3 regions of the Psychrobacillus sp. FSL H8-0483 genome follow, and region 2 is predicted to be linked to each of the others. Evidence: riboswitches for the same ligand, from Rfam matches in the RefSeq annotation. Region 2 holds a riboswitch; each other region holds the start of a gene.
The links. A riboswitch is a leader RNA that binds a small molecule or an ion and turns the genes downstream of it on or off. The one in region 2 is predicted to bind S-adenosylmethionine.
Positions count from the first base shown of each region.

Region 1: another riboswitch for S-adenosylmethionine. It lies ahead of metA (homoserine O-succinyltransferase); the one in region 2 lies ahead of MHB48_RS17415 (bifunctional homocysteine S-methyltransferase/methylenetetrahydrofolate reductase).
Region 3: another riboswitch for S-adenosylmethionine. It lies ahead of mtnW (2,3-diketo-5-methylthiopentyl-1-phosphate enolase); the one in region 2 lies ahead of MHB48_RS17415 (bifunctional homocysteine S-methyltransferase/methylenetetrahydrofolate reductase).

Region 1 is NZ_CP152052.1:1,796,762-1,800,043, forward strand. Features, by position in the region: gene abc-f (ABC-F type ribosomal protection protein) at 1-836, shown strand, start outside; gene MHB48_RS08450 (5'-3'-deoxyribonucleotidase) at 833-1,372, shown strand; SAM riboswitch class I at 1,905-2,013, shown strand; gene metA (homoserine O-succinyltransferase) at 2,094-3,002, shown strand.
Region 2 is NZ_CP152052.1:3,586,134-3,589,415, forward strand. Features, by position in the region: gene MHB48_RS17415 (bifunctional homocysteine S-methyltransferase/methylenetetrahydrofolate reductase) at 1-1,330, opposite strand, end outside; SAM riboswitch class I at 1,408-1,512, opposite strand; gene MHB48_RS17420 (nuclease-related domain-containing protein) at 1,730-2,686, opposite strand; gene MHB48_RS17425 (protoporphyrinogen oxidase) at 2,829-3,282, opposite strand, start outside.
Region 3 is NZ_CP152052.1:4,067,440-4,070,721, reverse strand. Features, by position in the region: gene MHB48_RS20025 (2-hydroxy-3-keto-5-methylthiopentenyl-1-phosphate phosphatase) at 1-108, opposite strand, end outside; gene mtnW (2,3-diketo-5-methylthiopentyl-1-phosphate enolase) at 114-1,328, opposite strand; SAM riboswitch class I at 1,479-1,584, opposite strand; SAM riboswitch class I at 1,758-1,913, shown strand; gene mtnK (S-methyl-5-thioribose kinase) at 1,988-3,178, shown strand; gene mtnA (S-methyl-5-thioribose-1-phosphate isomerase) at 3,175-3,282, shown strand, end outside.

The sequences.
Region 1 (3,282 bases), 1.8 Mb from region 2:
AAATGCTACTGCAACATGCAAATTTACATGTGTACTGGAAAGACCGTCTCGCTATTGTCGGACGCAACGGAACTGGAAAGTCGACAATCTTAAATATATTACGTGGGGAATTACCAATTGACGCAGGTATTGCACGACTAGGAAGTAATGTTCGTGTAGGATTTTTGTCCCAGCACTTTGAAATCTCAAATCCTAAAGCTCGACTAATCGACGTATTTCGAAGTGAGGTAAATGTGTTCGAAGGTGATGCTCGTCACATTCTAGCAAAGTTCATGTTTTATGGACCAGATGTTTTTAAACGGGTAGGGGATTTAAGTGGAGGAGAACGAATGCGTCTTCGTCTCGCGCAGCTCATGCACCAAGATATTAACCTTTTGATGTTAGATGAGCCAACCAATCATTTAGATATTGATTCCCGTGAAGTTTTAGAAGATGCATTAGATGACTTTCAAGGCACCATACTAGCTGTTTCACATGATCGATATTTTTTAAACAAATTGTTCCCGAGAACAGCTTGGTTAGATCAGGGACAGCTCACAACCTTTGAAGGACCGTACGAATGGGCTCGTGCAAAATGGGATGCGTTACAGTTAAAACAAGTGGAAGTGAAAGAGGTAGTACTAAAGAAAAAAGAGAAACCTGTTAAGCATAAAACAAAGCAAGATGAATCACTTGAAAACAAAATCGCGCAACTAGAGGTAGAAATCAAGCTTCTGACAGAACAAATACAATCGGAAAATGATTGGGAACAATATGAACAGTTAGTTACAACTAAAAACGAACAAGAACAACAATTAGAAGCATTAGTTGAACAATGGATGGAGAATGAAGAATGAAACGAATTGCAATCGATATGGATGAAGTGATTTCTGCATTTAGCTCAAAATGTTTACAGTTATTTAACGCTGAATATCAAACAGAATATACACCACAGCATTTACAAGGGAAGTTACTCGTGGAACTTGATCCTCGATTTGAAAGCAAGGTAAATTGTTATTTAGCCCAAGAATCTTTTTTTCTTGAGCTAGAGGTGATGGAGGGAAGCCAAGAAACCATCAGGAAATTGATGGAGCAATACGATGTTTTTATCGTTACAGCTGCAATGGAATTTCCGGCTTCTCTAGCACCAAAATACAAGTGGCTGAAAAAGCACTTTCCCTTCCTGAATGAAAAGAATTTTGTTTTCTGTGGTGATAAAAGCATTATTTTAGCTGATTATTTAATTGATGACACTCCAAGTAATTTAGATACATTTACTGGAAAAAGAATTCTGTATACTGCTCCACATAATATATCGGAAACGAAATACAACCGACTAAACAATTGGGAGGAAATTGAGGAATATTTTTTATCAGAACTTGTAGTCAATTAGGAAAAGCAGAAAACTTCAAACGATATCCCTTTCTAGTAGAGAAATTCTATAGAAAGGGATTTTTTATTAAAATGAGTTAATTTCATAAATAAGGAATAAAGTATAGTTGAATTCCCGCTCGCTATAGGCGGAGCTTTCCGCGGGGTGAGCGATAACTCATCACCACGGCTCACGCGTCGTTCGTGATGGCTTGGATTAAAAGTATATACACTCGTACTTCCGAATAAAGAAGCTTTAAAAGAAGTTAAATCAAAATAATGTGGAAGTGAATGAACTGGAACAGTCATTTACTACAATAGATCCAAGTGGAAATGGTATTGTTTTTGAACTACTTTCATAAGTACAAGAGCGAGCTATCACTTAAAACAATGGAAATTAACACATGAAAATAATAGAGATAAAAGAAAGACCTTTCTAGTAGAATATCTGTTAGAGAATTCTTTTTCTTCGTTTTGATTATTTTTAATTGTTGAAATATTATGTTTAGTGTGCTAATATTTACTAGATTAATAAACCAGTACATAAACTAATACTCTTATCAAGAGAAGCTGAGGGATATGGCCCTGTGAAGCTTCAGCAACCTCTGACTTAGTCAGAAAGGTGCTACCTCCTACAAGATTTTTTGTCTTGAAAGATAAGAACTGAGTGCGATTCATTTACCCTCTTTTCTTATCCTTGAGAAAAGAGGTTTTTTATTATTTAAATCAAAGGAGAGAATGTTATGCCAATTAATATTCCAAAACGATTACCAGCTGCTGAATTACTGAAAGAGGAAAAAATATTTATCATGGATGAGGACCGTGCTTTTGGGCAAGACATTCGTCCGCTTAATATTATCATTTTGAACTTAATGCCCGAAAAAGAAAAAACAGAATTACAACTTTTAAGGTTACTAGGTAATACACCGTTACAAGTGAATGTAACATTCATGAACACTGCCACTCATGAATCGAAAAACGTGAGTAAAACACATTTAGACACATTTTATACAACCTTCGAACAAATAAAGCATCGAAAGTATGACGGATTGATCATTACAGGAGCCCCAATAGAGCAATTAGAATTTGAGCAGGTAAATTATTGGAATGAAATAACAGAAATAATGGATTGGTCGAAAACCAATGTCACTTCTGTATTACATATTTGTTGGGGAGCACAAGCTGCTTTATATCATCATTATGGTATTGATAAATTTGAATTACCAAAGAAATGTTCTGGTGTGTTTAGTCACCGTTTGTCTGATCCAACCGTCCAATTAGTTCGTGGATTTAATGACCATTTCTATGTGCCACACTCACGTTATACATCCGTTTCTTTTGAGAAAATTAAAGCTGATCCTCGTCTTAATCTCCTTTCGATTTCTGACGACGCCGGCGTATTCCTCATTATTTCAAACGATGAGAAGCATATTATGATTACCGGTCACTTAGAATATGACGCCACAACACTGGCAGAAGAATATGTACGTGATGTGAATAAAGGAATAGAAATAGATTTACCGGTTAACTATTTCCCTCAAAATGATCCGACACAGCAACCTTCGAATTCATGGCGCTCGCACACGCACTTATTATTTTCGAATTGGTTGAACTATTATGTATACCAAGCAACACCATATGAGTGGGAATAATGATGAATGGGGCTATCCGATGTAGGGTAGCTCTTTTTCATTTGTGTGAAATCTGATAATGGTCTCGATTTTATTTGAATTGGTTGCGGGTTTATGGTATTAGTCTCGATTACGGGTGAATTGGTCTCATTAAGCCATTTAATGTAAAAAGTTCAAATGTGTTTATAGTGTAATAGGTTTATTGCTGGAAGAATAATCCTAAATGAGACAAGTGATGCACTTAACGAGACAAACTTAAGTATGAACGCGACAAAACAAGAGGCCAAGACGACAAACCCCA
Region 2 (3,282 bases):
GCTGTTTAATTAATTGAAGCAACTCTAAGCTGGAGACATCATAAACACTTGTTGCACCTGGGAAATCTCCAATTTTTGTTGGATCGCCAGTTACAGCCAGTATGTCATGGATGCCAAGTGCATCAAGCCCCATTAAATGTGATTGCAAGCCAATCAAGTTGCGGTCACGACAAGTAATATGTGCAAGTGGACGAATATTATTTTGCAGCTTTAGCATGGATCCCATTGCCATATTGCTAATTCGCGGAGAAGCTAGTGAATTATCCGCCATCGTGACTGCGTCAATTCCAGCGGCATAAAGCTTGTCGGCCCCTTCCATGAAAGTAGATGTATCCAAATGTCGGGGCGTATCCAGTTCAACAATAATCGTTCTTTCCGTCTTCGCTTTTTCGTGGAGTGGCTGATTGATTGTTGGCTCTGCTTCTTGAATAACAATGGCTGTTTTCGACTTTACGATTTTATTTGTAATCGGAGGTAAATTACCGATTCTTTTTTTCACCGCTTCTATATGTTTTGGTGTCGTCCCGCAGCATCCACCGATTAAACGGACACCTGCTTCCCTTAGGTATAATGCTGCTTTACCAAAATAATCTGCTTCGGATTCGTATACAATACGTCCATCCTCTATATCGAGCAGACTCGCATTTGGATAAGCAGAAAGAAACGCTTTTTCAGGGAGCGTGACCGCTTCAAACGCTTGGATTGTATGATGAGGTCCTAATCGGCAATTGACTCCTACAATGTCGGCCCCAATTGCTGCTAGCTGATGCAAGGCTTCATTTAGCGATAAGCCATTTTGCAAGATACCTGGCTCATGCATCGATACTTGGGCAATGATTGGCGTATCCGTCATCTTGCGCAAATACGTCACAGTGGTCGTTAGCTCCTCCAAATCATAGTACGTCTCTAACAGTAAACCATCTGGATTTCCCGATAAAAGTTGAGTTGCTTGCTGGTCAAGCGTTGCAATAATTTCACTGATGGAGGCATCACTCTTACGTATTCCTCGGATGCCACCGATCGTCCCAAGCACAAATTGTCCTCCTGGTGCAGCAGCTCTCTTCGCAATTTGCATCGCCGCTTCATTGATTTCTTTCACTTGATGCTCTAACCCGTATCGCGCCAACTTAATCGCATTCGCTCCATATGTATTCGTTTGGATAATATCTGCTCCTGCAGCGATATAATCTTGATGAATCTTCTCTACAATCTCAGGTTTCTGTATGTTTAATTCTTCATTACAATAATCAATTCCGTATGAATAAAGCAGCGTCCCCATTGCTCCGTCTGCAGTTAACATATTTGTTTGCAATTTCTCTAACAATCCCATTCGCTCTCATCCTCTCTAAAATACAAAAAAAGCCTTCTATGAAAAAGAAGGCTTTACGAGTATGCAAAATTCGTACCTTCTCATCTTTCAGACCATAATATGTCTGCTGGATTTAGCACCTGACCATTCGGCTGGTTGCTGAAGCTTCAAAGGGCCAGTCCCTCAGCTTCTCTTGATAAGAATTCACTATTCAGTTTTTTATTATTAGGATTATACTACCTTTCTTCAACTAAAGCGTCAAGATGTGTTTCGAATCTTCTAGATATTCAGATTAGAGGTGAGAAGATTATCCTATTGTTATTGGTTATTATCCGATTCTTTTATTTATTATCCGATTTTCATGGGTAATCATCCGATTATGATTGTTTATTATCCGATAATCTTACTTTATTATCCGATTCACCTATTTAAGTCCCAATTCCACTTATAAAGTGTATTTCTTTTTGCTGATCCCTCTCTCATAAGCTCCATTGAATTCAATATACGTGAAACAGATTGGAAAGATTCCAACTTCAAAAAATATCGACACTGCCGATTATTAATACTCTCCCCAACTAATACAAACCATTCCCAAATCGCTTTCTCGTGAGCGAGTCGTTCCACATAACCACACCTCAAACAGTTCCAGCCATTTTTCCTTTTCACCATTCCTAACTTTTCACACTTCTCACAACAAACCCCAGTCAGCAAATCATTCGGGTGGATGCCCCATCGACCACACATAGGATAAGGAAAATACGATTGATGGCTAGCCACCATTTTCTCTGCTAACTCATGCATTTCATCCACCTCTAAACACATTTTCTCTCGAGTAATATTCCTCAGAAACACAGGAATCGTTTGATGAAGTATTGTAGGGTAGTTAACAGATGACTCAACTACCAATACCTTTGCGTTCGTCAATACAATCACACCATAAATAGGAATCCTCACTCCGCGTACTTGCAACCAGTCATCGAGCAAACATATATTGCGCTCCATTTGTCCCTCTGGACTTTCAAACACATCCACTTTCCCCTCATCATTTTCTCGTTCTAGCTGCAAAGGATTTTGCTTAAAACGCAATCTTCCACCTATATTTTTACTCTCTAAAATAACCGCATAATACTGCGTAACAAATACTGTATCAATCTGAAACTTTCCATACGATTCTAAACTTATATCATGCAACACCACGTACTCAAACGGAAAGGAATACTTCTGAAACACCCCGTCCACTCGCACTTCCCCGTGAATTCCAGCCTTCGCCATATGCATTTTCGAATGAATCAAATCCTTCATGCCGTGCATTTCTGGCAATCGTCTTTCTAACAACTTTAAACCAATATAACTGTACTCATTCGAACGTGTTTTCACTATCAATAAACCACCCCCATTCGCATCGTATCACATGAACAATAAATGTAAATTCCACTAAAACACCGACAATTCCATTTCCATAATAAAAAAAGGACCAAAATTATATTTTGGCCCCAAATTTGCATTCACAATTAAATTCTTACATTCTTTCAGCTATTAACTCAGCCGTTTCTTTCCCATTTTTAATACAAGCTCCTATACCTACCCCATAATAGGAACATCCTGCAAGCATTACGTGAGGAAACAGTGAATCCATTTTCTCGTTCAACGATTTAATTGCTTCGCCATGCTCTAAATGATAGTTTGGCATTAGATCATTCCATTTCGTTACTTCTACCACTTGGGGTTTACCATTTAGCTTCAAACTCTTTTCGATATCTTGTAAAGCCACTTCTACTAGCTCGTCCTCGCTCATATGCTTCATGCCTTCATACGCGGGATTAGTGCTCTTATAAAACATACGCACAAGTAAATGACTGTTTTTGGATGTGTGCTTCCATTTACGACTTGTCCATGTGCATGCATTACATTTCACATCGCTATTTTCAGAAACAATAAAACCTGTTCCCTCCGCAGGGAGCTGTTCATCTGGA
Region 3 (3,282 bases), 480 kb from region 2:
TTTGATCGGCAAGTATTCGGGAGGAGCGAATTTTTTCATGATAGAGATAATATTGTCTTGATTTGTAATAGTGCCATCAAAATCACAAAAGATGACTAGCTTGCTCATAATGCTTACCCCCACAGTTCCATTGCTTTTTTTAATTCACTATATTGTTTTGCAGCTTCTGAAAGAGGAATTCCGTCAAGCACAGCCGATACAGCTTGCCTAAAAGCGAGTCCTCCACCAGTAGCACCTGCAGGATGGCCATGTACGCCTCCACCAGCATTAATAATGCTATCGATTCCATAGTCCTCGATTAATAGCGGAACTAAGCCAGGATGAATACCTGCAGAAGGTACTGGAAAGCTTCGTTTTATTGCACTTACTTTCGTCAATTCTTCACCAAGCGAGAGTGCTGCTGTTTTTTCTAGTGCAACGCTTCCATAAGGTGAAGGGAATAATGAAAAATCTGCTCCTGCATAACGTGTTAATTTTCCAAGTAGTAGTGGAGTAGCAACCCCGTAAAATGGGGAAGATGTGAACGCACCGCTATAAGCGGGATGAGCCATAAACGGTAATTGGATATTCGGGTCTTCCACTAGTTCTTGAAGTACATCAAGGCCATATGCATGGACGTTAAATAAAAGAGCATCTGCTCCAAGTTCTTTTGCTTTTTGTGCTTTTGCTTTTAATCCGGATGTTCGTCCAGATAAGTTAACGGCATAGAGCGTTCGGTGTCCGGTTTCTTCATACACTTGATGCAATACTTCTTGAGCAGTTGTGACACGTTTCTCAAAAGGAGTAAGCGGATTGTCAAAAAGAATTTCATCATCTTTTACGAGATCAACTCCTCCGAGCGCTTGGTGTCGAAGTTGTTCTGCTAAGTAATTAATATCTCGACCAATTACTCCTTTGAATATACTCATGATGAGGGGGCGACCATATACCCCTAGTAGCTCACGGATACTATCAATACCGAATCTTGGTCCTGGAAAGTTAGTCAAAAGCTCTGGAGAAAATTCTAAATCTAAAAGCTTCACTTCACCATCGAGCGATAGTTTGCCAAAAACAGTTGTTAAAATGGCTGGTAAATCTGCCGAGAAATTAGCACTAGGATATTCTATTTTTATTTCCGCTTTGATTTGGTCTGGTTTCAGCGGATGGTGAACATATTCAAATTCTGTAATCGAAACAACATTTCCTTTATGCTGTTTTAATTGTTCCTGTTCAAGTAATGGTAAGTCCGTCCAGGATCCAACTGTTAAACCAAGTGCGATACCCTCTGCTTTTTTTTCAAAAGATCCGGGCTTACCGTACACCTGATAAAGAGAGGTTACACTACTCATTATTCATCACAATCCTTTTAGATAAAATCAACTTCACCTTGGCGCAAGGGCTTTTGCTAAGCTCGTCGCAGTTGCGGATAAGCTGGCGCCTTTCGCTTTTCTCGAAATAAAAAACCTCTTCAAAAAAGAAGAGGTTAAAGGTTTAACGACTTCTTATTTCCCAGTCAATGGACTGCAAGAATTAGCACCGTGTCTAGTAACTAGACCGGTTGCCGGGTATCATAGGGCTCGTCCCTCCACCTGCTCTAAATAAGAAAAATTTATTCAATTGAGATTAGTTTTGTCAAATTAATAATGATTATTTCATGCAACAGAAAGATTGTCAATATAATTTTTAGAATGTTTTTTTTATTGAAATAAATTATTGACAACTCTTTTTCTAATATGCTAGGATTCATTTCAAATAGCATAAATTTGTAAGTAATAGCACTCTTATCAAGAGCAGGCAGAGGGTAATGGCCCGATGAAGCCCAGCAACCGACCGTAATACCGTTGTGAAACGGGGCGCTTTTCGCGCCGAGATGTATATTCTCGTAAGGCACGGTGCTAATTCCATCAGAAAGGTAACTTTCTGAAAGATAAGAGGCGAGAAGTCTCTTATTCTACGCCTCTTTCTTTTGAAAGAGGCTTTTTATTTTGTAAATGAAAGGTAGAGAAGAATGATGATAACTACAAAAAAACAATATGAATCATTAACAGAAGAGCGTGCAATTTTATATGCGAAAGAACTGAATTTCTTTCCAAAGGAAGCGGAATTAAATTGTCGCGAAATTGGTGATGGTAACCTAAATTATGTGTTTCACATAAAGGAATGTAATGGAGAGAAAAGTCTCATTATCAAACAGGCTTTACCATATGCAAAAGTGATTGGAGAAAGCTGGCCACTAACGTTAAAACGTGCCGTAATTGAAGCTAATGCATTAAAAAAACACGGTGAATTTGCGACTGGATTGGTTCCGACTGTATACGCGAGCGACGAGGAACTTGCAATTACGGTTATGGAGGATTTATCCCATTTAAAAATTGCACGCGAAGGATTAATTCATTATGAATCTTATCCGAAGCTATCAAAGGATATTGGGGAGTATCTTGCTCAAACCCTTTTCCATACATCTGATCTTGCATTACACCCGTTTGAAAAAAAACGACTAGTGTCTGAGTTTTCTAATCCAGAGCTATGTAAAATTACAGAAGATCTTATTTTCACGGATCCATTTTTTGATCACGATACAAATGACTATGAACTTTCGTTGAGAGAAGAAGTGGAAGCTATTTGGAATAATGGGCCATTAAAACTGGAAGTCGCGAAATTGAAAAAAAGTTTCTTGACGGAAGCGGAAGCATTACTTCATGGAGATTTGCATACAGGAAGTATCTTTGCTAGCGAAACAGAAACGAAAGTGATAGACCCAGAGTTTGCTTTTTATGGACCTATGGGATTCGATGTTGGATTATTTTTAGCAAATATGATGGTGCAATCCATTACAAGAGAAGCGGAAGAGCGAATTGTGATTCTCGATCATATCGAACAAACGTGGGAAGTGTTTTCATCCAACTTTTCTACACTATGGAAATCAAAAGGTATTGAATCCTATAAAGATACTGAGGGATTTGAAGAGTACGTATTGGATAAAATTTTCACCGATACACTAGGTTTTGCTGGTTGTGAATTAATTCGGCGTACAATCGGGTTAGCACATGTGAAGGATTTGGATGGGATTGCAGATGACGAAAAACGAATCCTTTTCAAAAAACAGGCTTTACTAATAGGGGAAGCACTCATATTAAAACGCAATGAAATTAAATCTATTCATGCAGTAATTGCATTACTGGAGGAGTTACACAAATGAGTATTCCGTTATCGATAGAGTGGACCAATAAGAAACTTAGAATTATAAATCAGCAGAAATTACCTCTTGAAGTGGACTATTTAACACTAGAAACAATAGAAGAT